Regions from separate parts of the Micromonospora sp. WMMD1274 genome, predicted to be linked through region 2. Evidence: riboswitches for the same ligand, from Rfam matches in the RefSeq annotation. Region 2 holds a riboswitch; the other holds the start of a gene.
What was found. A riboswitch is a leader RNA that binds a small molecule or an ion and turns the genes downstream of it on or off. The one in region 2 is predicted to bind glycine.

Region 1 (10,021 bases), 6.5 Mb from region 2:
GCGTTGCTGGTGGCGGCGCCGGGTGTGCCGGTGGCGACGGCGTTGGGCACGAACAAGCTGGCGGCGATCTTCGGTACGTCGACGGCGGCGGTGACGTACGCGCGGCGGACGAAGCTGGACTGGGCGGTGGCGGGTCCGGCGGCCGGGTTGGCGGTGCTGACGGCGGGGTTGGGTGCGGCGTTGGCGGGTGCGGTGCCGGGTAGCGCGTACCGGCCGGTGGTGCTGGTGGTGCTGGTGGCGGTGGCGGTGTTCGTGCTGGCGCGGCCGTCGCTGGGTGTGGTGGCGTCGCCGCAGCGGCGGACTCCGGCGCGGGTGGTGGTGGCGGTGGCGGTGGCCGGTCTGGGTATCGCCCTGTACGACGGGTTGATCGGGCCGGGTACGGGCACGTTCCTGGTGCTGGCGTTCACGGCGATTCTGGGTTCGGATTTCGTGCACGCGTCGGCGATGGCGAAGGTCGTGAACGCGGGCACGAATCTGGGTGCGCTGGTGGTGTTCGGGTTGACCGGGCACGTGTGGTGGGCGCTCGGTGCGGCGATGGCGGTGTGCAACGTGGTGGGGGCTGCGGTGGGCGCGCGGATGGCGTTGCGGCGGGGTGCGGGGTTCGTGCGGGTGGTGCTGTTGGTGGTGGTGCTGGCGCTGGTGGCCCGGTTGGGTTACGACCAGTGGATGGCTGGCTGATCGCGGTGGCGGTGCGGGCGGAGCACGACCGGGCGGTGCTGGCGGGTCTGCTGGGCCGGGATCCGGTGTTGCACGCGTACCAGTTGGGTGATCTGGACGATTTCTTCTGGCCGTACACGTCGTGGTTCCGGCGTGGCGACCAGGTGGTGTTGCTGTATCACGGGGTGGAGTTGCCGACGTTGCTGGCGTTCGCGGCGCCGGATCGGGTGGCGGATCTGGCCGAGTTGGTGGCGGAGGCGGTGCCGGTGTTGCCGGCGCGGATGTGGGCGCACCTGTCCCCCGGTCTGGAGGCGGTGGTGTCGCGCTGGTTCGTGGTGTCGGAGGCGGCGGCGCATCACCGGATGGCGTTGACGGATCCGGGCCGGCTGGCGGCGGTGCCGGCGGTGGGTGAGCCGTTGGGGCCGGCGGACGCGGCGGAGCTTTCCGGGTTGTACGCGGTGGCGTATCCGGGGAACTGGTTCGACGCGCGGATGCTGGAGACGGGCCAGTACGTGGGGGTTCGGGAGCGTGGCCGGCTGGTGGCGGTGGCGGGGGTGCACGTGTTCTCGCCGCGGTGGCGGGTGGCGGCGCTGGGGAACGTGACGACGCATCCGGACGTGCGGGGGCGGGGTCTGGGTGCGGGTGTGGTGGCGGCGTTGTGCGCCCGGCTGCGCGCGTCGGTGGATCACGTGACGTTGAACGTGCGGGCGGACAACGCCGCGGCGGTGCGGTTGTACGAGCGGCTGGGGTTCTCCCGGGTGGCCGGGTTCACCGAGTGCGCGTTGACGTCAGCGGCCGCGGCTGGGTGAGTCGAACCGGCCGGCGCGGATCTCGCGCAGGGCGCGGCGGCGGGTGTCGCCGCGCAGCGTGTCGACGTAGAGGCGGCCGCGCAGGTGGTCGGTCTCGTGTTGCAGGGCGCGGGCGAGGAAGCCGCTGCCGGTGATGGTGAGCGGTTCGCCGTGCTGGTCGTAGCCGTGTGCGGTGGCGTGCATGGCGCGGGGGGTCGGGAAGTACAGGCCGGGGATGGACAGGCAGCCTTCCTCGTCGTCCTGGAGTTCGTCGGACACCTCCAGGGTGGGGTTGACCATGTGGCCGCGGTGGCCGTCGGCGTCGTAGACGAACACCTGGGCGTTGACGCCGATCTGGGGTGCGGCGACGCCGGCGCGGCCGGGTGCGCCGAGCAGCGTGTCCATCAGGTCGGTGACGAGGGCGCGCAGTTCGGCGTCGAAGCTGGTGACGGGTTCGCTGGGGGTGCGCAGCACGGGGTCGCCGATGATCCGGATGGGGCGCATAGTCATGTCCGGAAGGCTATCCGTTGCTTACCGTTCGCGGGTGTCCGGTGGGGTGTCCAGCAGGCCGGTGTCGGCGATGCGGTCGCGCAGGGGCCGGCGGCGCAGGGCGGCGAGGACCGCGTACAGCTCGTCGGCGAGTGGTACCGGCAGTTCGCTGTCGAGGTGGCGTACGGCGGTGGTGGTGGCGGCCCATTCGGCTTCGACGGCGGGCAGCAGGGCGCGGGCGCGGTCGGTGAGGGTGACGATGCGGTGGCGGGCGTCGGCGCCGGGGCTCAGGTCGACGAGGCCGGCGCGGCGCATCTGGGCGACGGTCTGGCTGGCGGCGGAGTGGGTGACGCCGACGCGGGCGGCGAGGTCGCGGATGGGCAGTGGGCCGTCGGCGACGAGCGCGCGGACGACCGGTGAGTAGCGGGGCCGGTAGTCGGTGAGGCCGAGCCGCTGGTGGACGGCGGCGACGTCGCCGTCGAGGACGTCCAGGACGTGGCGTAGCAGGGTGCCGAGGGCGTCGCGGTGGGGGGCGGTCACGTCCACTAATGTAACAGCGCTGTTGTATCTGACTCGGGGAGGCCGCACATGTATCCACCGATCGAGCCGTACGCCCACGGCATGCTGGATGCCGGGGACGGGCAGCGCGTGTACTGGGAGACGTGCGGCAACCCGGACGGCCTGCCGGCGCTCGTGGTGCACGGTGGACCCGGGTCGGGCGCGGGCGCGTCCTGGCGGCGGCTGTTCGACCCGGCCGCGTACCGGATCGTGCTGTTCGACCAGCGTGGCTGCGGGCGCAGCACTCCCCCGGCGTCGGATCCGGCGACCGACCTGTCGGTGAACACCACCGGGCATCTGCTGGCCGACATGGAGGCGCTGCGCGCGCACCTGGGGATCGACAGGTGGCTGCTGTGCGGCGCGTCGTGGGGGTCGTCGCTTGCCCTGGCGTACGCGCAACGGCACCCGGCTCGGGTGAGCGCGCTGGTGCTGTTCAGCGTGGTCGCCAACACCAGCCGCGAGATCGAGTGGCTGACCCGGGACATGGGCCGGGTCTTCCCGCAGGAGTGGGCGCGGTTCCGCGACGGGGTGCCCGAGGCCGACCGCGACGGTGACCTGTCGGCCGCGTACGCCCGGCTGGTCGCCGACCCGGACCCGGCGGTGCGGGACAAGGCGGCGCGGGACTGGTGCGACTGGGAGGACGTGCACGTGTCCCTGGCCGGCGGGTACGCGCCGAGTCCCCGGTACGCCGACCCGGTGTTCCGGTACGGGTTCACCCGGCTGGTGACGCACTACTTCGCCAACCGGGGTTTCCTGCCCGACGGGCAGCTGCTGCGCGACGCGGGCCGCCTCGCCGGCATTCCGGGGGTCCTGGTGCAGGGCCGGCTGGACGTCAGCGGCCCGCCGGACATCGCCTGGCAGCTGACCCGGGACTGGCCGGACGCGCGGCTGGAGATCGTGGAGTCCGGCGGCCACGGCAGCGGGCACGGCATCGGCGAGCGGGTGGTCGCCGCCCTGGACGAGTTCGCCGCCGGCTGAGGCGTCGCGCGGGCCTTCGCCGCGCGAGCTGCCGGGCCGCCGGGGCCGGGCCGGCGGAGAGCGTGTCAGCCGGCGAGCAGGGCGCGGATCGGGGCGGCCTTGGCGGCTGCCTCCGCGACCTCCGCGGCCGGATCGCTGTCCCAGGTGATGCCGCCCCCGGCCCACAGGTGCAGCAGGTCCCCGTCGGCGGCGGCGGTGCGGATGGTCAGGCCCAGGTCGAGCCGGTCGGGCCCGACCCAGCCGAGCGCGCCCATGCCCGCGCCGCGTCCGACCGGCTCCAGCGCGGCGATGCGCGCCAGGGCGGCGTGTTTGGGCGCGCCGGTGACCGACCCGCCGGGGCACACCGCGCGCAGCAGGTCGGCCAGGCCCAGACCGTCGGCGGGCGCCGCCGACACGGTGGACTCTGCCTGCCACAGGTCACACCAGCGGCGTACGGCGAACAGCTCGTCGACGCGCACCGAGCCGGTGCGGGCGACCCGGGCCAGGTCGTTGCGTTCCAGGTCGACGATCATGACGTGTTCGGCGCGTTCCTTGGCCGAGGCGAGCAGGTCGCGGCGTCCGGCAGGGGTGGCCGGCCGGGTGCCCTTGATCGGGCGGGTGACCAGCCGGCCGCGCTCGACGGCGATGAGGGTCTCCGGGGAGGCGCAGCCCAGCGCCCAGCCGGGGCCGTGCAGGGTGCCGCCGTAGCGGGCGCCGGGTAGCGCGGCGAGGCGGGCCAGCGCGGGCACCGGATCACCGGCGTACGGGGCGGCGGCGTGGCCGACGACGTTGACCTGGTAGACGTCGCCACGGGCGATGGCCTCGCGGACCGCGCCGACGGCGGCGGCGTGCGCGGCCGGGGTCCAGCTGTCCCGCCAGCCTCCGAGCCGCCACGGCGCGGGGGCCGGTGGCCGGGGCGCCGCCGGGCGGTCGGTGTGGTGGTAGACGACCACCACCAGGTCGGGCAGCGCCGGCGCGGGGCTCGGCGCGCCGGGCGACACGCCGATGGCGTACGCGCCGGCGGCGGCGGACAGGTACAGCGCGGCCCCGCACACCCCGGCGCCGGGGTCGTGGCGGCCGGGGCGCGACAGGTCGTCGCGGGTGATGCCGTGCGCGGCGAGGAAGCGTTGTGCAAGGTCGGCGGGGTCGCCGCCGTCGCCGATCGACCAGTGCAGGCGGGCGGTCTCGACGAGCCGGCGGCGGCATCCGGGCGGCGCGCCGGGAACATCGACCTCCACCTGTGGGAGCGCTTCCACGACGTCCGGGCCGTTACGGGTCATCCGTTCAGCCCATTCTGGGTGAACATGACGCATCCTTGCTCGTTGCCGCTCAGTTTTCCTTGGTACTGTGCGTCACTGGTCATGTGAACCATGACACAGTGCCCCCACAGTCCGGAGAACCCGATGTGTCAGCACCAGCCCACCTGCCCCTCCGCCGACGCGACCGACCGCGAGGCCGCCCGCGTCCTTGCCTGCTTCCCTGAGCAGGGCTGGAGCCTGCTCTGCAACGGTGTCATCGTCTTCGAGGACACCGGTGAGCTGCTCCCCGACGGGCGCACCATCGCCCCGCACCGGGGTCCGGCCCGCCACGCCCTCGTCGCCTGAGCGATCACGCAGCGTCAGTGAGCGTACGCGCCGGTCATGACCGTCCGGCGCACCGGCCGGGGCGGCGACAGCCCACCGCCCCGGCGTCAGCCGCTCAGTCCTCGAACGCCTCCGGCGCGGGGCACGAGCACACCAGGTTCCGGTCGCCGTACGCGCCGTCGATGCGCCGCACCGGAGGCCAGTACCGGCCCGCCCGGTCCACACCCGCCGGGTAGGCGCCCACCGACCGCGGGTACGGGTGCGGCCACTCGTCGGCGGACACCATCGCCGCGGTGTGCGGCGCGTTGGACAGCGGGTTGTCCCCCGCCGGCCACTCCCCCGAGCCGACCTTGTCGATCTCCGCCCGGATCGCGATCATCGCGTCGCAGAAGCGGTCCAGCTCGGCCAGGTCCTCGCTCTCGGTCGGCTCCACCATCAGCGTCCCGGCCACCGGGAACGACATCGTCGGCGCGTGGAAGCCGTAGTCGATCAGCCGCTTCGCCACGTCGTCCACGCTCACACCGGTGGCCTTGGTCAGCGGCCGCAGGTCCAGGATGCACTCGTGCGCGACCAGGCCCTTGTTGCCGGCGTACAGCACCGGGAAGTGGTTGCGCAGCCGCGCCGCCACGTAGTTCGCCGCCAGCACCGCCACGCCGGTGGCGCGGGCCAGCCCGTCGGCGCCCATCATCCGCAGGTACGCCCACGGGATCGGCAGGATCCCCGCCGACCCGTGGTTCGCCGCCGAGATCGCCGGCCGCCCGTCGGCGCGCGCACCGAGGGGGTCACCGGGCAGGAACGGCGCCAGGTGTGAGCGCACCGCCACCGGGCCCACACCCGGGCCGCCGCCGCCGTGCGGAATGCAGAACGTCTTGTGCAGGTTCAGGTGCGACACGTCCGCCCCGAACCGGCCCGGCTTGGCGAACCCGACCAGCGCGTTGAGGTTCGCGCCGTCGACGTACACCTGACCGCCCGCGTCGTGGACCTTCGCGCACAACTGGGCGATGCCGGTCTCGTAGACGCCGTGCGTCGACGGGTACGTCACCATGATCGCGGCGAGCGCGTCCCGGTGCTTGTCGATCTTCGCGTCGAGGTCGACCAGGTCGACGTTGCCGTCGGCGTCGCAGCCGACCACCACCACCCGCATGCCGGCCATCACCGCCGACGCGGCGTTGGTGCCGTGCGCCGACGACGGGATCAGGCACACGTCACGGTGACCCTCGCCGCGCTCCCGGTGGTAGGCGCGGATCGCCAGCAGCCCGGCCAGCTCACCCTGCGACCCGGCGTTGGGCTGCACGCTGACCGCGTCGTAGCCGGTCACCTCGGCCAGCCAGCCCTCCAGTTGCGCGATCAGCTCCCGGTACCCGGCGGTCTGCTCGTCCGGCGCGAACGGGTGCAGGTGCGCGAACTCCGGCCAGGTGATCGGCTCCATCTCGGTGGTGGCGTTGAGCTTCATGGTGCACGACCCCAGCGGGATCATGCCGCGGTCCAGCGCGTAGTCGAAGTCGGCCAGGCGGCGCAGGTACCGCAGCATCGCCGTCTCCGAGTGGTGGGTGTGGAACACCGGGTGGGTGAGGAACCCCGACGTGCGGGCCAGCCCGTCCGGCAGGCCCGCGTCGGCGTCGCCGTCGAACCCGTCGACGCCGAACGCCGCCCACACCGCGTGCAGGTGCGCGGGCGTGGTGGTCTCGTCGCAGGAGACGCCGACCCGGTCGGCGTCGACCAGCCGCAGGTTCACGTTGCGCGCCGCCGCCGCGGCCACCACGTCGGCGGCGCGGCCCGGCACGATCGCGGTGACGGTGTCGAAGAACGCGACGTCCGCGACCTCGACGCCGCCGGCGCGCAGCCCGGCCGCGAGCCGCGCCGCCGCCTCGTGGGTACGCCGGGCGATGGCCCGCAGGCCGTCCGGGCCGTGGTAGACGGCGTACATGCCGGCCATCACCGCGAGCAGCACCTGCGCGGTGCAGATGTTGCTCGTCGCCTTCTCCCGCCGGATGTGCTGCTCGCGGGTCTGCAACGCCAGCCGGTACGCCGGGTTGCCGTCGGCGTCGCGGGACACCCCGACCAGCCGGCCCGGCAGCATCCGCTCCAGGCCCGAACGCACCGCCAGGTAACCGGCGTGCGGCCCGCCGAAGCCCATCGGTACGCCGAAGCGCTGCGTGGTGCCCGCGGCGATGTCGGCGCCGATCTCACCCGGCGGGCGCAGCAGCGTCAACGCCAGCAGATCCGCCGCCACCGTCACCAGCGCGCCCACCCCGTGCGCCGCCTCGACCAGGGCGCGGTGGTCCCGGACCGCGCCGGACGCGCCCGGGTACTGCAGGTGCAGGCCGAAGAACTCCGCCGGCAGCTCGTCGCGCTCGACGTCGACCACGCGCACCTCGATGCCGAGCGGCTCGGCGCGGCTGGCGATCACCGCGACGGTCTGCGGCAGCGCGTCGGCGTCGACCACGTACACCGGGCTCTTGCTCCTGGACGCGCGGCGGGCGAGCGTCATCGCCTCGGCCGCGGCGGTGCCCTCGTCGAGCATCGAGGCGTTCGCGGTGACCAGACCGGTCAGGTCGGTGACCATGGTCTGGAAGTTCAGCAGCGCCTCCAGCCGGCCCTGGCTGATCTCCGGCTGGTACGGCGTGTACGCGGTGTACCAGGCCGGGTTCTCCAGCACGTTGCGGCGGATCACCGCCGGGGTGTGCGTGCCGTGGTAGCCCAGGCCGATCATGGACACGGCGACTGTGTTACGCGACGCCAGGGCGCGCAGCTCGGCGATCGCCTCCCGCTCGCTCGCCGGGGCGGGCAGGTCCAGGGTGCCGTGCCAGCGGATCACCTCGGGGATCGCGGCGTCCATCAGCTCGTCGACGGAGCCGTAACCGACGGTGTCCAGCATCCGGCGCTCGTCGTCGCGGCCGGGACCGATGTGCCGGTCGGCGAACTGCTCTGCGGTCATGCGCTGCGCTCCTTGGTGGGGCGAGGTCGACGGGTCGGCCTCCCCCTGAGTCGCGCTGACGCGCTCCACAGCGCCTGCCCACGTGGTCCTTTTGCCTGAGAGGTTCCGGGGAGAATCTGCCCCTTCGGCGCCGTCGGGTAGACGGTCTCTCCCACGTGGGTGGTACCGGCACCCCCAACGCTACCAGCGGGCGTGTTTCCGGCTCATGTCCCGGGGGTTGATCACACCGGCGCCGGCGCCGCCGCCACCCGGTCGGCCAGCGCGCACAGGGTGGCGCCCAGCGGGGCGTCCAGCCGCAGCGCCGCGTAGGTGTCACCGCGGGTGACGCCCCGGTTGACGATCGCCACCGGGATGCCGTGGCGGGCCGCCCGCAGCACGAACCGCCGCCCCGACATCACCGTCAACGACGACCCGAGCACCAGCAGCGCCCGGGCCCGCTCGACGAGCGCGAAACAGTCCGCGACCCGCGGGGCGGGGACCGTCTCACCGAAGAACACCACGTCCGGTTTCAGCATGCCGGCGCCGCAGAGGCCGCAGTCGACGGTGCGGAACCCGGTCACCGCGTCGTCGGGCAGGTCCACGTCGCCGTCGGGGTTGACGCGCGCCACCCGCGCGTCGAAGCCCGGGTTCGCCTCCGACAGGCGCCGGTGCAGCTCGTCGCGGCCGGTGGCGTTGCCGCAGTCCAGGCACGTCACCTCGTCGAGACGGCCGTGCAGCTCGATCACGCCGGTGGCGCCGGCGGCGGTGTGCAGCCCGTCGACGTTCTGGGTGATGATCCCGCCGAGCAGCCCGGCCGCCTGCAACCGGGCCACCGCCCGGTGCCCGTCGTTGGGCGCCGCCCGGGCGATCATCTGCCAGCCCAGGTGGCTGCGCGCCCAGTACCGCCGCCGCGCCAGCGGATCCCGGGTGAACTCCTGGTACGTCATCGGGGTGTGCCGGCGCGCCGCGCCGCTGGGCCCCCGGTAGTCCGGAATGCCCGACTCGGTGGACAGGCCCGCGCCGCTGAGCACCACCACGTCCCCGGCGGCCACCAGCCGTGCCAGTTCCTCGAACGCCTCACTCACCCGTCCATCGTCCCTCGCCGCGCCGCTGACCGCCCCTCCCGCCCGCCCTAGCCCCGTTGATCATGGAGTTGGCGGTGGTGCGGCACGGCGTGTCGTACCGCCAACCTCATGATCGACGAGGCCGGTCGCCCGGCGGGGGCCGGTGTGGCGGGCTAGGTTGAGCGCATGCGCGTCGTCATCGCCGGAGGGCACGGAAAGATCGCCAAACTGCTGGAGCGGGAACTGGCCGGACGCGGAGACACCGCGCTCGGACTGATCCGCAACCCCGACCACGCCGCCGCCCTGCGCGCCGGCGGCGCCGAACCCGTCGTGTGCGACCTGGAACACACCGACGTCGACACCCTCGCCGCCCACCTCGCCGGCGCCGACGCGGTCGTGTTCGCCGCCGGCGCCGGACCCGGCAGCGGCGCCGCCCGCAAGGACACCGTCGACCGGGGCGCCGCCGTGCTCCTCGCCGACGCCGCCGTCCAGGCCGGGGTACGCCGCTACCTGCTGGTTTCCTCCATGGGCGTGGACGCCGCGCCCGCCGACGGCACCGACGACGTGTGGGCGGCGTACCTGCGGGCCAAGAAGGCCGCCGAGGACGACGTCACCGCACGGGACCTCGACGTGACGGTGCTGCGGCCCGGCCGCCTCACCGACGACGAACCCGCGGGCCGGATCACCCTGGCCCGGCACGCCGAACCCGGCGCGATCAGCCGCGCCGACGTGGCCCGGGTCCTGCTCGCCCTGCTGTACGCCCCGGCCACCGCCGGGCACACCCTGGAACTCGTCGGCGGAGACAGCCCCATCGCCGAGGCGATCGACGCCGTCACCGCCTGACCCACCGCGTACGTCCCGGCCCGCCCGCCGCGGCGGACCGGGACGCCGGTCAACGCTGGTGGCGGGACAACGCCGGCTGCGGCGGGCCCCCGCCGCCCTGCGGCAGCTCCCGGGCGATCCGCTCCATCGTGCGCGACAACTGCTCACTGCCGTCGTCGAGGTGCC
Region 2 (10,021 bases):
ATGGCCCCCGTGGGCAAGGTCCAGCCCGAGAATGGTATCGCCCGGTTTGAGCAGCGCAGCCATGACCGCGGCGTTTGCCTGAGATCCGGAGTGTGGTTGCACATTGGCATATGTGGCAGCAAACAAACGCTTGACTCGCTCAGTTGCCAGGCGTTCAATATCGTCGATGTACTCGCATCCACTGTAGTAACGCCGCCCGGGGTACCCCTCCGCGTACTTGTTGGTGAGGACCGATCCCTGCGCCTGGAGGACCGCTCGGGGCGCTAAGTTCTCCGATGCGATCATGCCCAGGCTCTCTTGCTGACGCCGCAGTTCGCCGGCCACCGCTTCAGCGATCGCCGGATCGAGGTCGGCTAGGTCGTCGTCGAAGGATGCCATTTTCTACCTACCGAGACTCGTTGCAGAAGGCGAGGTATTCATCCGAGGACATCAGTGGTGGCGCCTCCGCTAGCCGAACGCGCACGAGCCAGCCTTTGCCGTACGGGTCGGCACCGATAAGACTCGGATCTGCGAGAACCTCCTCGTTGACGGCAACGACCTCACCGCTGACGGGCAGATACAACTCGGCCACCGATTTCGTGGACTCTACTTCTCCGCATGCGTCGCCAGCAGTCAGGTGGTTTCCCGGCTCAGGCAACTCCACATAGATCACATCTCCGAGCGCGGTGGCTGCAAACGCGGTGATTCCCACCTCTGCCGGATCGACGGACTCGTTGACCCATTCGTGGTTGATGCTGTACCTGAGATGCTTCGGCACGTTCATATCGCTGTGTCCTCGTGAGTTCTGGCCGCGGGTCACCGCGGACGGCGGTAGAAGGGAAGGGGGGTAATCTGGACCGGCTCGGCGGTTCCCCGGATGATCACGGCAAAGCGTGCTTTCTCATCAGTGCTGGATTGGATGCTGGCCATCGCGACCGGTCGTTTCAGCACCGGCGAAGGGATACCGCTGGTGACGATGCCAACAGGCTCGCCCAGGCCGACGTCGGTCAGCGTTACGACCTGATGGCCTGCGCGTGGAACTCTTTGTCCAGCGGTGACGAGACCCACGAGTCGGCGCGCTGCCCCTGCCTTGCGCACCTCCATCAGCGCGGCCCGCCCGACGAAGTCGCCAGCTTTGTCGAAGGAAACCACCCGTCCCAGTCCGGCGTCAAAGGGGGTTGCTTCTCGATCGATTTCGGAGCCGTACAGCGGCATTCCGGCCTCGATGCGGAGCGAGTCGCGGCAGGCCAGCCCTGTCGGCGACAGGCCGTGGCGTCGTCCGGCTGCAAGTGCCAGTGTCCAGATGCCAGAAGCGTCCTTAGCATCGACGAGCAGCTCGAAGCCGTCCTCCCCGGTATATCCGGTGCGAGCGACCAACGTTGGGCGACCATGGATGGTCGACGTTGTTGCGGTGTAGTAGCGGAGATCGTTGACCGCGGTATCGGTCAGGCCTTCTACGACAGCGGCGGCACGTGGACCCTGCACGGCGATGATGGCCCGCTCATTGGTCCGGTCGGTGACTGCGGCCGCGTAGTGTGCGCAGCGGTCCTTCAGTGCCTGATACGCGGTTCGCGTGTTGACGGCGTTGACGACTAGCAGATACCGGTCGGATGCGAGGCGATAGGCGACGAGGTCGTCCAACACGCCGCCCGTCGCCTCGCAGAGCATGGTGTAACGGGCGCCGCCGACTTGCATCGCTGAGAGGTGGCCGACCAGGGCATAGTCTAGGGCCGAGGCGGCTTCGGGACCCGCAACCTCAAGCTGGCCCATATGACTGAGGTCGAAGAGGCCGGCCTGTTCACGTACAATCCGATGCTCCGCGATTTCGCTTCCGTAGCGGAGCGGCATCCACCAGCCGCTGAACTCGGTAAATCGCGCGCCGAGCGCTACATGCAGGGCGTGCAGCGGTGAGCGAAGCAGGTTCGCGGGACCGTCGTGCATGGAGGCTCTCCTCGTCTCGACGCACGGGCGTCGAACGGTTGGGGGCCTCCCGCTCTGTCATTGACCTGAGAGCTTCACCGCTGGGGCAGCGGCTTGCACCGTGGGTGAGACGAATGGTCGTCTGCTTTCCAGAGTTCACCTTGCCCGCGCGGTAATGGGGCCTGAGAGTTTCTTGGGAGTTTGCTCCTTCGGCGCTCCGCATGACGGAGGCTCTCCCGCGCAGGTTCGAATGGTGCCTATGTAGTTATGAACCTATCGCAGGTTAGGCGATGGCGTGCACCACGTCAACATCATCCAGCCCAGTGCTCGGTCGGCGGCCGAGTCCTCACGCCTACTGCACCATGTGGTGAGCATGGGGGTTATCCTGCCACCACTGAGCGAAGGCGGGGTTGTCGTGCACGTGATCTAGGTAGGCTCGACCGACGGCACGGAACAGCACGGAGCTCTGCTCGTTCGTCAGAGCATCACGCCGCCAGACCACCACCAGTCTTGCCAGCAGCTGCGGCTCGCCCTGCAGGGGCAGCACCCGAGTCCCCGCAGCCGGAGCCCAGGACGGGTCGACCAGCCGAACTCCGTCTCCGGCTGCCACCAACGGGTGCGCGGCACCGCTCGGCGCCTCGTACCGGATCTTCGGCTCAAAGCCCGCCGCCCGACAGGCTCGCCGCAATGAGGCGAGAGAGCCGTCGTCCGGTCCTGGCGGGCACACCCAGGATTCGTCTCGAAGGTCAGCCAATTTCACCTGCTCTCGGCGGGCCTGCGGGTGAGATGCGGACATGGCGACGAAGATCGGGTAGCGGGGCACCAGCGGCCGAGCAGTGAGTGTCGGGCCGATCGGCACCTCAAAACCCTCGAGGATGCCTAGCAACGCGGCATCTAGCTGGCCGCGGTTAAGCGCCTCTACCAACAGCCGCGAGGACGGCTCGATCTGCAGCGCAATCTCCGGATCCGGGAACACCTCCGCAATGCGGCGCACGAGACTCCCCGCGCATGCGATGTGAACGGTTCCGATCCGCAGCAGACCAGGGATGGGGTGCCGGTCGCCGAAATCCTCAACAAGCGCATCCACCTCTGCCAGCACGACGTGGGCACGCCGGAGCACCTGCTTGCCAAGCTCGGTCGGGTGCATGCCGCTGCGGCTACGGACGAACAGCGGGCCTCCGAGCATCTTCTCAATCCGATGCACCTGCGCCGTCAGCGCTGGCTGCGACATGCCCAGGAGGGCGGCGGCACCCGTCACGCTTCCGGCCTCTGCAATGGCACTGATCGCCCGCAGGTGGCGCACATCGATGCCCATGACCGAGATTATGCACGCGGCGGCGGGCAGGTTCGGCGGCAGGTCAAGCGGGCGCGCCGCCCGGTCTCCCGATCGGGCGGCGCGCCTGCATTCGTCACGGTTGGTTCAGTAGCGGGTACTTATCGTTGCGCCCGCGCAGGAGGTCTTCCCATACAGGCTGATGTAGTGGTAGCCGGCGGCCGGACTGGCGATGGCCAGAGACTCGTCATTGCCGGCACCGGTCGAGGAGCGGGTAGCGTTGCTGATGGTGGCCCAACTGGACGGGCTGTAGTAGAGATCGCAGTTGCCCGTGCCGCCGACCACGCCAACAGTGAGGGTGCTGACACCCGCAGGCAGGTAGATGTAGAGGTAGTCGTAGTTGCCGGCCGTTGCGGAGCGCCCGCTGCGCTGACAGTTACGGTCGAGGGTGCGTGTATCCGCACCGGTGCACTCCGGCAGAGTGCTTCCTCCACCCGCCGAGACCGAGATCGTCTGAGAGGATTTCGCAGTCGCTCCTTGGTTGTCGGTGACCGTCAGGGAGACCGTGTAGGTGCCAGCCGCCGCGTAGGTTTTGCTCGGGTTGGTGGCCGACGAAGTGCTTCCGTCACCGAAGCTCCACTGCCGGGAGGCAATGCTGCCGTCGGCATCTGTAGACCGGTCGGTGAAGCTGGCGGTCAGTCCGCTGGTCACGACGCTGAAGGAGGCGGTCGGCGGCTGATTGGTGGGAGGCGGAGTCGTGCCTCCACCGCAGTCACCGACCGCGCAACGAGTCAGCCAGGCGTCGAAGTCGGCGTTGTAGCGCGTGCCGATGGTGCTGGTCAGGTACGTGCGTGCGGCGTTGAAGGCGCCCGACCGGTAGTAGCCGAGGACGGTCGTCATGTCCTGCCGGTGCGATTGCATCATGTACCGCACGGCGAGATAACCCCAGTTGTAGATGCGCGTCTGGTCGTTATTGTAGGTGGTGTCGAACAGGGTACGAAGCGTGTACGTGTGATTACCTGCCTGGGTCTGCGCGCTGGTGTAGGTGACGTTCCGGTAGGAGTAAGAGACGTACTCGGCGAAGCCTTCGATCCACCAGATAGTAGGCGTAGCGATGTTGGCGCTGAAGTCGCCGTACATGTTGAACCGACCATCGAGGTAATGGGTGTACTCGTGGTTGAGGTTCCAGATTTGGAAGGTTGGCCGAACCCACTCGGCTTCGTAGGCGATAAATCTGGCCTGGTTGTTGGGGTCCGAGGGGTTGCCCTCCAGGTACATGCCGCCGTTATTGGTGTCGATGCCGTAGATGGCGCCCGCGTAGGTCTGGTAGTCAGTGCTCGAGTCGAAGACAACCACCTCAATGTCGTCGTTGACATCACCCGCGACGGGCCCGCTATCGGCAACCATGTTATGGAAGTAGGCGTCTTGGCCCTTCAGGCTGGCGCAGGATTCGCTCAGCTGAGCTGACGTCATGTCCTGTGCGACGATTTTGATCGATGAGCTGCAGGTGTAGTTGATCTTCAGGACGGCGTTCGTCAACTGGGCGGAGAGGTTGCAGGTGGCGTAGTAGGAGCAGTTGGCGGCGTCGTAAGCCTGCGTCATCTCCGCGACGCCCACCCAAAGCGGCGCCGTCCTACCGGTCATGCTGCTTCCCTGAAGCAGCGCCAACGCCATCGGACGCACCGTCGGCTTGAGCGACGCGTGCTGCAAGAATCGTCCGAGTTCTCGGCCAGCGTTCGAGGTCAGGTAACTCTTGTCCGTCCCAAGAAGATTCGCGTGCCTGTTGGCGAAGTTGTACAAATTGTCGAGCACTGTGCGATCCGCCTGGACAGCGGACACGAATGCGGGCACCTGGTGACCGCGGAAGAGCACCGTGTACACGTTGTTGACCGCGTTGGTCATGTACCACGAGGAGGTGTACGACGAGTTGAAACTCGTCAGAAGCCGGTTCACCACGTAGAGATAGCGCGCATTCTCCTGGGCGCTGTCGATGAGGATGACCGCCTCCGCCAAGGTTTCACCGTTGGCGTCGGTGACCTCCCACGCCCGGGAATTCGCAAAGAAGGCGTCAAGGGCCGATCGGATCGCAGTCTGCAGGGCGGGCCCATATGTTCCCACGTTCGTGTCGTACCACTGAACGTAGTAGCCGGCGCGCAGGTAGAGGACGAGTTGGGTCATGCTGGTGGAGTTGTTTCCAGGGTAGCTAGCGGCACCATCGCGCACCGCGTAGGCGACGCTCACCATCTGCGCCTCACGGAAGGCGTAGTAGGCATCGCTGCCGGAAAGGCTGAACAGGCCGTTGATACAGTCGACGGAGGAGGCTTTGATCTGGCTTACGAGCGCCGATCCGGTTCGACTCGTGAAATCTGCCGTGCTGCACGCGGCAGCCGCGCGGGCACTGCGGTCCGACGGGCGCGCGCGGCGCTTTTGAGTAGCCGGCCGGTCGTAGTCGACGCGGCTGGCGTCCTTCGCGGCTGGCTGCGGAGGACGCTTGTGCGCGGGAAGCGACCGCTCGCTGACATGATCAGCGTCGCCCTTCCCGTGGCCGCTGCCGTCGCCCGCCGCCGGAGGCACCGCGTCGGCCGTCTTGATCTGCGGTTTTACAGATACCGGCCAGGTCGAGTTCGCGGCCGCCGGCGCGGCCATGACGCCACAGGAAAGCGCCAGCGCGGTGAGCGCGCCGCACAGCTGGCCTAATCTTCGCCGCAGCAGGTGTCCAGACATGCTCTCTCCTCATGGGCGAGGTGTGCTCCAGCGAAGGCGATTACGTGCTTCGATGGACGCTTGGGGGGTGGACGCTAGCTACCCGGCTCGGACGGCCACAACAAGGCCACAGGGATCGATGAGAGCGAGCGGCTCCTGCCTTGCCAAAACCTAAAGTCGAGGACGCAGAGGTTGCACGAGCGATCAGTCGGTGTGATGGACACATGACATGAGAACGGGTGGCCTGTGCGTGCGATCGTCCAGGTGTTCACGAAGTAGACACCGGATGGCAACCATGGCGAACATCTTGCTCATCGACGAAGACCATCGCTATCGACGTCTGCTCAGCGACCAGTTGACCAGTCTCGGCCACGCGGTCACAGAAGTCGCCCTGCACGAAAGCGGCCGAACGCTATCTGATCTGACCTGCCATACCCACCAGCGACCGGATGCCGTGATCGTGGATCCGATCATGCCCGCAGTGGACGGCTTACTCCTAATGCGCCTGTTGTGCGTCGCGTCACGGCGGCCGGTGGTGGCGCATACGCTCAACCGCACCGACGACGACGTTGTGAGCCTGCTACGCGCGGGCGCAGACGGTTTCCTGCCCAAGCCATGCCCGCCAGCGGTAGTTGACGCGTGCATTAGCGCCCTGCTGCGTCGCGTGCCACCTGCGCCGCCTCCGGCACCGTCGGAGGTTGGCACGCTCCGCATCGACGTCGCAGGCCGCAGTGTCACAGTAGAGGGACAACCGGTGACGCTGACACGCACTGAGTTCGACCTTCTTTCCTGCCTGGCGGAGCATCCTGGCCGGGTAGTGTCGCGGTCGCTCCTGAGGACAAGAGCGGGAGGAGATGCGGTCTCGGCCGCCTCACTTGACGCTTTGCTGTGCCGCCTCCGGCGCAAGCTCGCTGAGCGCGCTGCCGGTACCAAGTTCCTGCATACCGCCCGAGGCCGCGGAGTCTCATTGCATCCCGTTCCAAGACAGCAGCATGTTGAGAAAGCGTCTGCGAGCGGGCCGACGTGCCGATAGGCATGCATCGCTGCCGAACCCAGGATGGCTGGACGGCGAGGTCCGAAAGCAAGTCGTGGTCGGCCGGGCGCCAAGTCTTCGCGATCTCGGCGCCTCGATGGCGGGAGGAGACTTCTTGCCAGCTCTCATTGACGCAGAGTCATCCCTGTGGAGGTTTGCGGCGGACTGTGTGACGTGAGGCGCCGAGCCACGTCTGTAAGACAGTTCCGTCACGCCCGGCCGGATCCTGCTGTTGATGCTCGCCGAGGGCGCCTGCGTCTCTTTCGCAGAGAAGCCGCCAGTTTGTTCTTCCAGCGGGTCTCCGACCACAAGTGACAGGCAGGCCTGGTCATCACGAGCAAGAAGCCTCCGGCCCTCTAAGGGCGCATGTGAGGTGCAACTTCGCCGCAGTCATGATCGGCAGCCGATGCGACCAGCCCTCAGCTAGTACGACTGCCGGCGTTTGGGATCATGACTAAAGTCCGAAGTTGAGCCGGGGTGTGTAGTGGGCTCGTCGGACTCGGGCCTGATCGGGTGAGTGAGGCAGGCGTTGATCAGGCGGCGGGCCTCGTTGGCCTGAGCTTGATCAGTCCGGCATCGGCGGGGTCGTGGTCGGCGGCGTCGCGGTATTCACCGGGAACCGCGGCGCAGATCGGTCACCTCGGGTTACGGCGTGCAATCGGCCGAGGCGTAGGTAGCTACGGCGCCGACATTGGAGCTCTCCACGCACACTCGCGCCGGACGAACCCATGTCCCGAAGGGCCTCAGCGGCGGCAAGCGTGATCGCGGTGCCGTTACCGTGGCCTCGGTGACTGCGGTGCACGCCCATCGGTTCCAGCAGTCCTGGCCGCCCCGGGCCGACTGATCAAACAGCCGCGACTGCCACAGCGTCGTCGTTTTGATCGAATGCCACGGGGCAGCGCGTGTCAGCGTAGAACGGGCCACCGGCTATCGCTCGCCAACGCCCGACCATGCGGCGACGGTCGGCATCGCTGAAGGGTGAGCCGCGGAACGCGGACCAGTGGAGGCCGACCCACACCTCGGCGCGGTCGGTCTCGATCGTCTCGATGCGCACCCCGCGCTCCTGTACCGGGTCCGAGACCGCGGTGGAACGTTGTCCACGGCTCATTCCGCTCCAGCAGCAATTGGGTGAGACGCTCCGCACCTCGGGCTTCGACGGTCCCACCGTCAGGAGCCAGGACACGCCTTGGGGTGTCGAGATCAGCGGTGAACCGGTGGGCCAGTGCCTCGTCATCATGCCAGTCGGGAGCGGCCGCCATGCGCACCAGGTCGGCGCCGTCCAGTGGCCCGATCGCGAGAGCCTCCCCGTTACGCGACCACGCCCGGATTGCAGCGGCCGTAGCCGCCGCACCATGTAACGAGTGCCACCCAAGATCGCGGGAACGCAGATGCAGTGGCCCTCCGTCGTACTGCCACCGCTTGAGCGCATGCACCGCTGGTGACAGCTCATCAACGCTGGGGGTCTGCAAGTTGATGCTCATGAGTGCGCTCAAACCCAACGAGCGGCCTGGCGCCATCGACTTTCGAAGGAGCCAGCATTAATCACGGCTCGTCGATGTCTACAGCCAGGTCGTCATCAGGCCGTCGGACGCCATCTGCAACGACGATGAACAACGACTGGCGACGAGGTTGCGGCGCGCGCGTAAGTGGGATCGTCGGGCTCGGGCTTGATGCCGGCCCCGCCACTGCGACCAGTGTAAACGGTGAGCGAGGTCGCTGATCGGGCGGATGATGCAGGTATTGATCAGGCGGCAGCCCTCATCGACTAGCTTGATCGGTCCGGTGTCGGCAGGGTCATGGCGGCCCGCGTCGGGGGCGCAGATCGCCAGGGCGGCCAGGGCGAGGCTGGCGAAGCGGTGCCAGGAGCCCCAGCGGGGGACCTGGCGCTGGTTCAGGCGGACCTGGCTCTTGGCGGCCTGGAAGGCTTCTTCGACGGTACAGCGCATCCCGGCGGCGCGGACGAGGTGGGCGAGCGTGGTCGGCCCGGGGATCCAGCAGCGGTAGAAGGTCAGCTCACCGGCGCTGGTTTTGCGGCCGGATCAGCAAGACTGTGTCAGCCGCCGTCGTCGGTGCACACGTCGTCGAGCCAGGCCCACTCGTAGAAGCGCGGGCCCTTGGATCCGGCACCGGCCGATTGGCGTTGCCATGCCGAGGCGGGCAGGTCAGCCGCGATGCAGTCGGCGCGGACGCGGGTCTTACCGCCGCCGAGCGGCACCAGGTGACCGCAGGACACCGCCAAGACATAGCCGATCTCGTGTCCGCACAGGCAGCACGGAAGACACCGCTGTTGTCGTAAGCCTCGTCCGCGGCCGCCCCCCGGCGGCACTTCGCGTTCAGCGCGGCGGTGATCATCTAGGCGGTCAGCTCCGGCTTGGCGGCGAACCCGACCTCGCCAGAGCACCCCAGCAGCTGCGCAGAGATCCCATTCGGCGGTCCACGACGCCGGCAGATACACCAGCCGGTCGTCAAGCGGTGCACATTGGCGCCGGCGTAGCCAGGAGCACCCCGACCTGGTGTTCTCCATCCGCCCCGCCGTGCCGGTGTACTGCCGCTGCACTCGACCGCGTGACGCCTTTCTTCAGGTCACCGATGTCGTCGACGACCAGGATCGCGTCCGGATCACCGAACCGGGAGGTGATCATCTGCCTCAGGTCTTCACGGCCGGCGTCGGCATCCCACACCGCCCGGTACAACAGTTGCTGCATCGCATCCGGCCGGCATGCCCGGCCCGCTCGCCCAACTGCCAACACGTCTTGACCTCGCAATCGGGAGCGCAGCCCGTCACGATTGCCCCGCGCTCGAGGCGCTCGACCCGCCCGAACTGGCCGCGCAGCACCTCAGCCAGCACCCGCTCCCACCGGCCAAGGGCTACGTTGTGGTACTCGGCCGCCGCCAGATCTGATGTGGGGTCCACAACGCACAAACGATCCTGCGGTCTCCACCCCCGTCCACCCCGTCAGAGCAGCGACATCTCAAACGGCGGCTGCCGTACTAGCAGCCGGTGTCGACCAGCAGACCCGGGCGGGTGGCCGCCTGCGGCCCAAGGCCAACTTCTGGTGGCCTGGTCAGGTCCCACAGGGGGAAGGAAACCGCCCGCAAGGACAGGCCATGAA

Region 1: it holds a riboswitch for glycine, as region 2 does, so the genes downstream of both, gcvP (aminomethyl-transferring glycine dehydrogenase) here and gcvT (glycine cleavage system aminomethyltransferase GcvT) in region 2, are expected to answer to the same signal.

The regions. Positions count from the first base shown of each region.
Region 1 is NZ_JBMHMG010000001.1:6,798,850-6,808,870, forward strand. Features, by position in the region: gene ACN27D_RS32115 (sulfite exporter TauE/SafE family protein) at 1-678, shown strand, start outside; gene ACN27D_RS32120 (GNAT family N-acetyltransferase) at 663-1,466, shown strand; gene def (peptide deformylase) at 1,446-1,955, opposite strand; gene ACN27D_RS32130 (MarR family winged helix-turn-helix transcriptional regulator) at 1,977-2,474, opposite strand; gene pip (prolyl aminopeptidase) at 2,523-3,470, shown strand; gene ACN27D_RS32140 (chorismate-binding protein) at 3,536-4,729, opposite strand; gene ACN27D_RS32145 (DUF5999 family protein) at 4,853-5,053, shown strand; gene gcvP (aminomethyl-transferring glycine dehydrogenase) at 5,148-7,970, opposite strand; glycine riboswitch at 8,044-8,134, opposite strand; gene ACN27D_RS32155 (NAD-dependent protein deacetylase) at 8,192-9,034, opposite strand; gene ACN27D_RS32160 (NAD(P)H-binding protein) at 9,200-9,856, shown strand; gene ACN27D_RS32165 (DivIVA domain-containing protein) at 9,906-10,021, opposite strand, start outside.
Region 2 is NZ_JBMHMG010000001.1:318,345-328,365, forward strand. Features, by position in the region: gene glyA (serine hydroxymethyltransferase) at 1-378, opposite strand, end outside; gene gcvH (glycine cleavage system protein GcvH) at 386-763, opposite strand; gene gcvT (glycine cleavage system aminomethyltransferase GcvT) at 796-1,920, opposite strand; glycine riboswitch at 1,965-2,059, opposite strand; glycine riboswitch at 2,060-2,148, opposite strand; gene ACN27D_RS01135 (LysR family transcriptional regulator) at 2,252-3,214, opposite strand; gene ACN27D_RS01140 (collagenase) at 3,320-5,896, opposite strand; gene ACN27D_RS01145 (response regulator transcription factor) at 6,171-6,908, shown strand; partial or broken gene ACN27D_RS01150 (GNAT family N-acetyltransferase) at 7,554-8,389, opposite strand; gene ACN27D_RS01155 (hypothetical protein) at 8,468-8,854, opposite strand; gene ACN27D_RS01160 (hypothetical protein) at 8,962-9,141, opposite strand; gene ACN27D_RS01165 (hypothetical protein) at 9,374-9,613, opposite strand.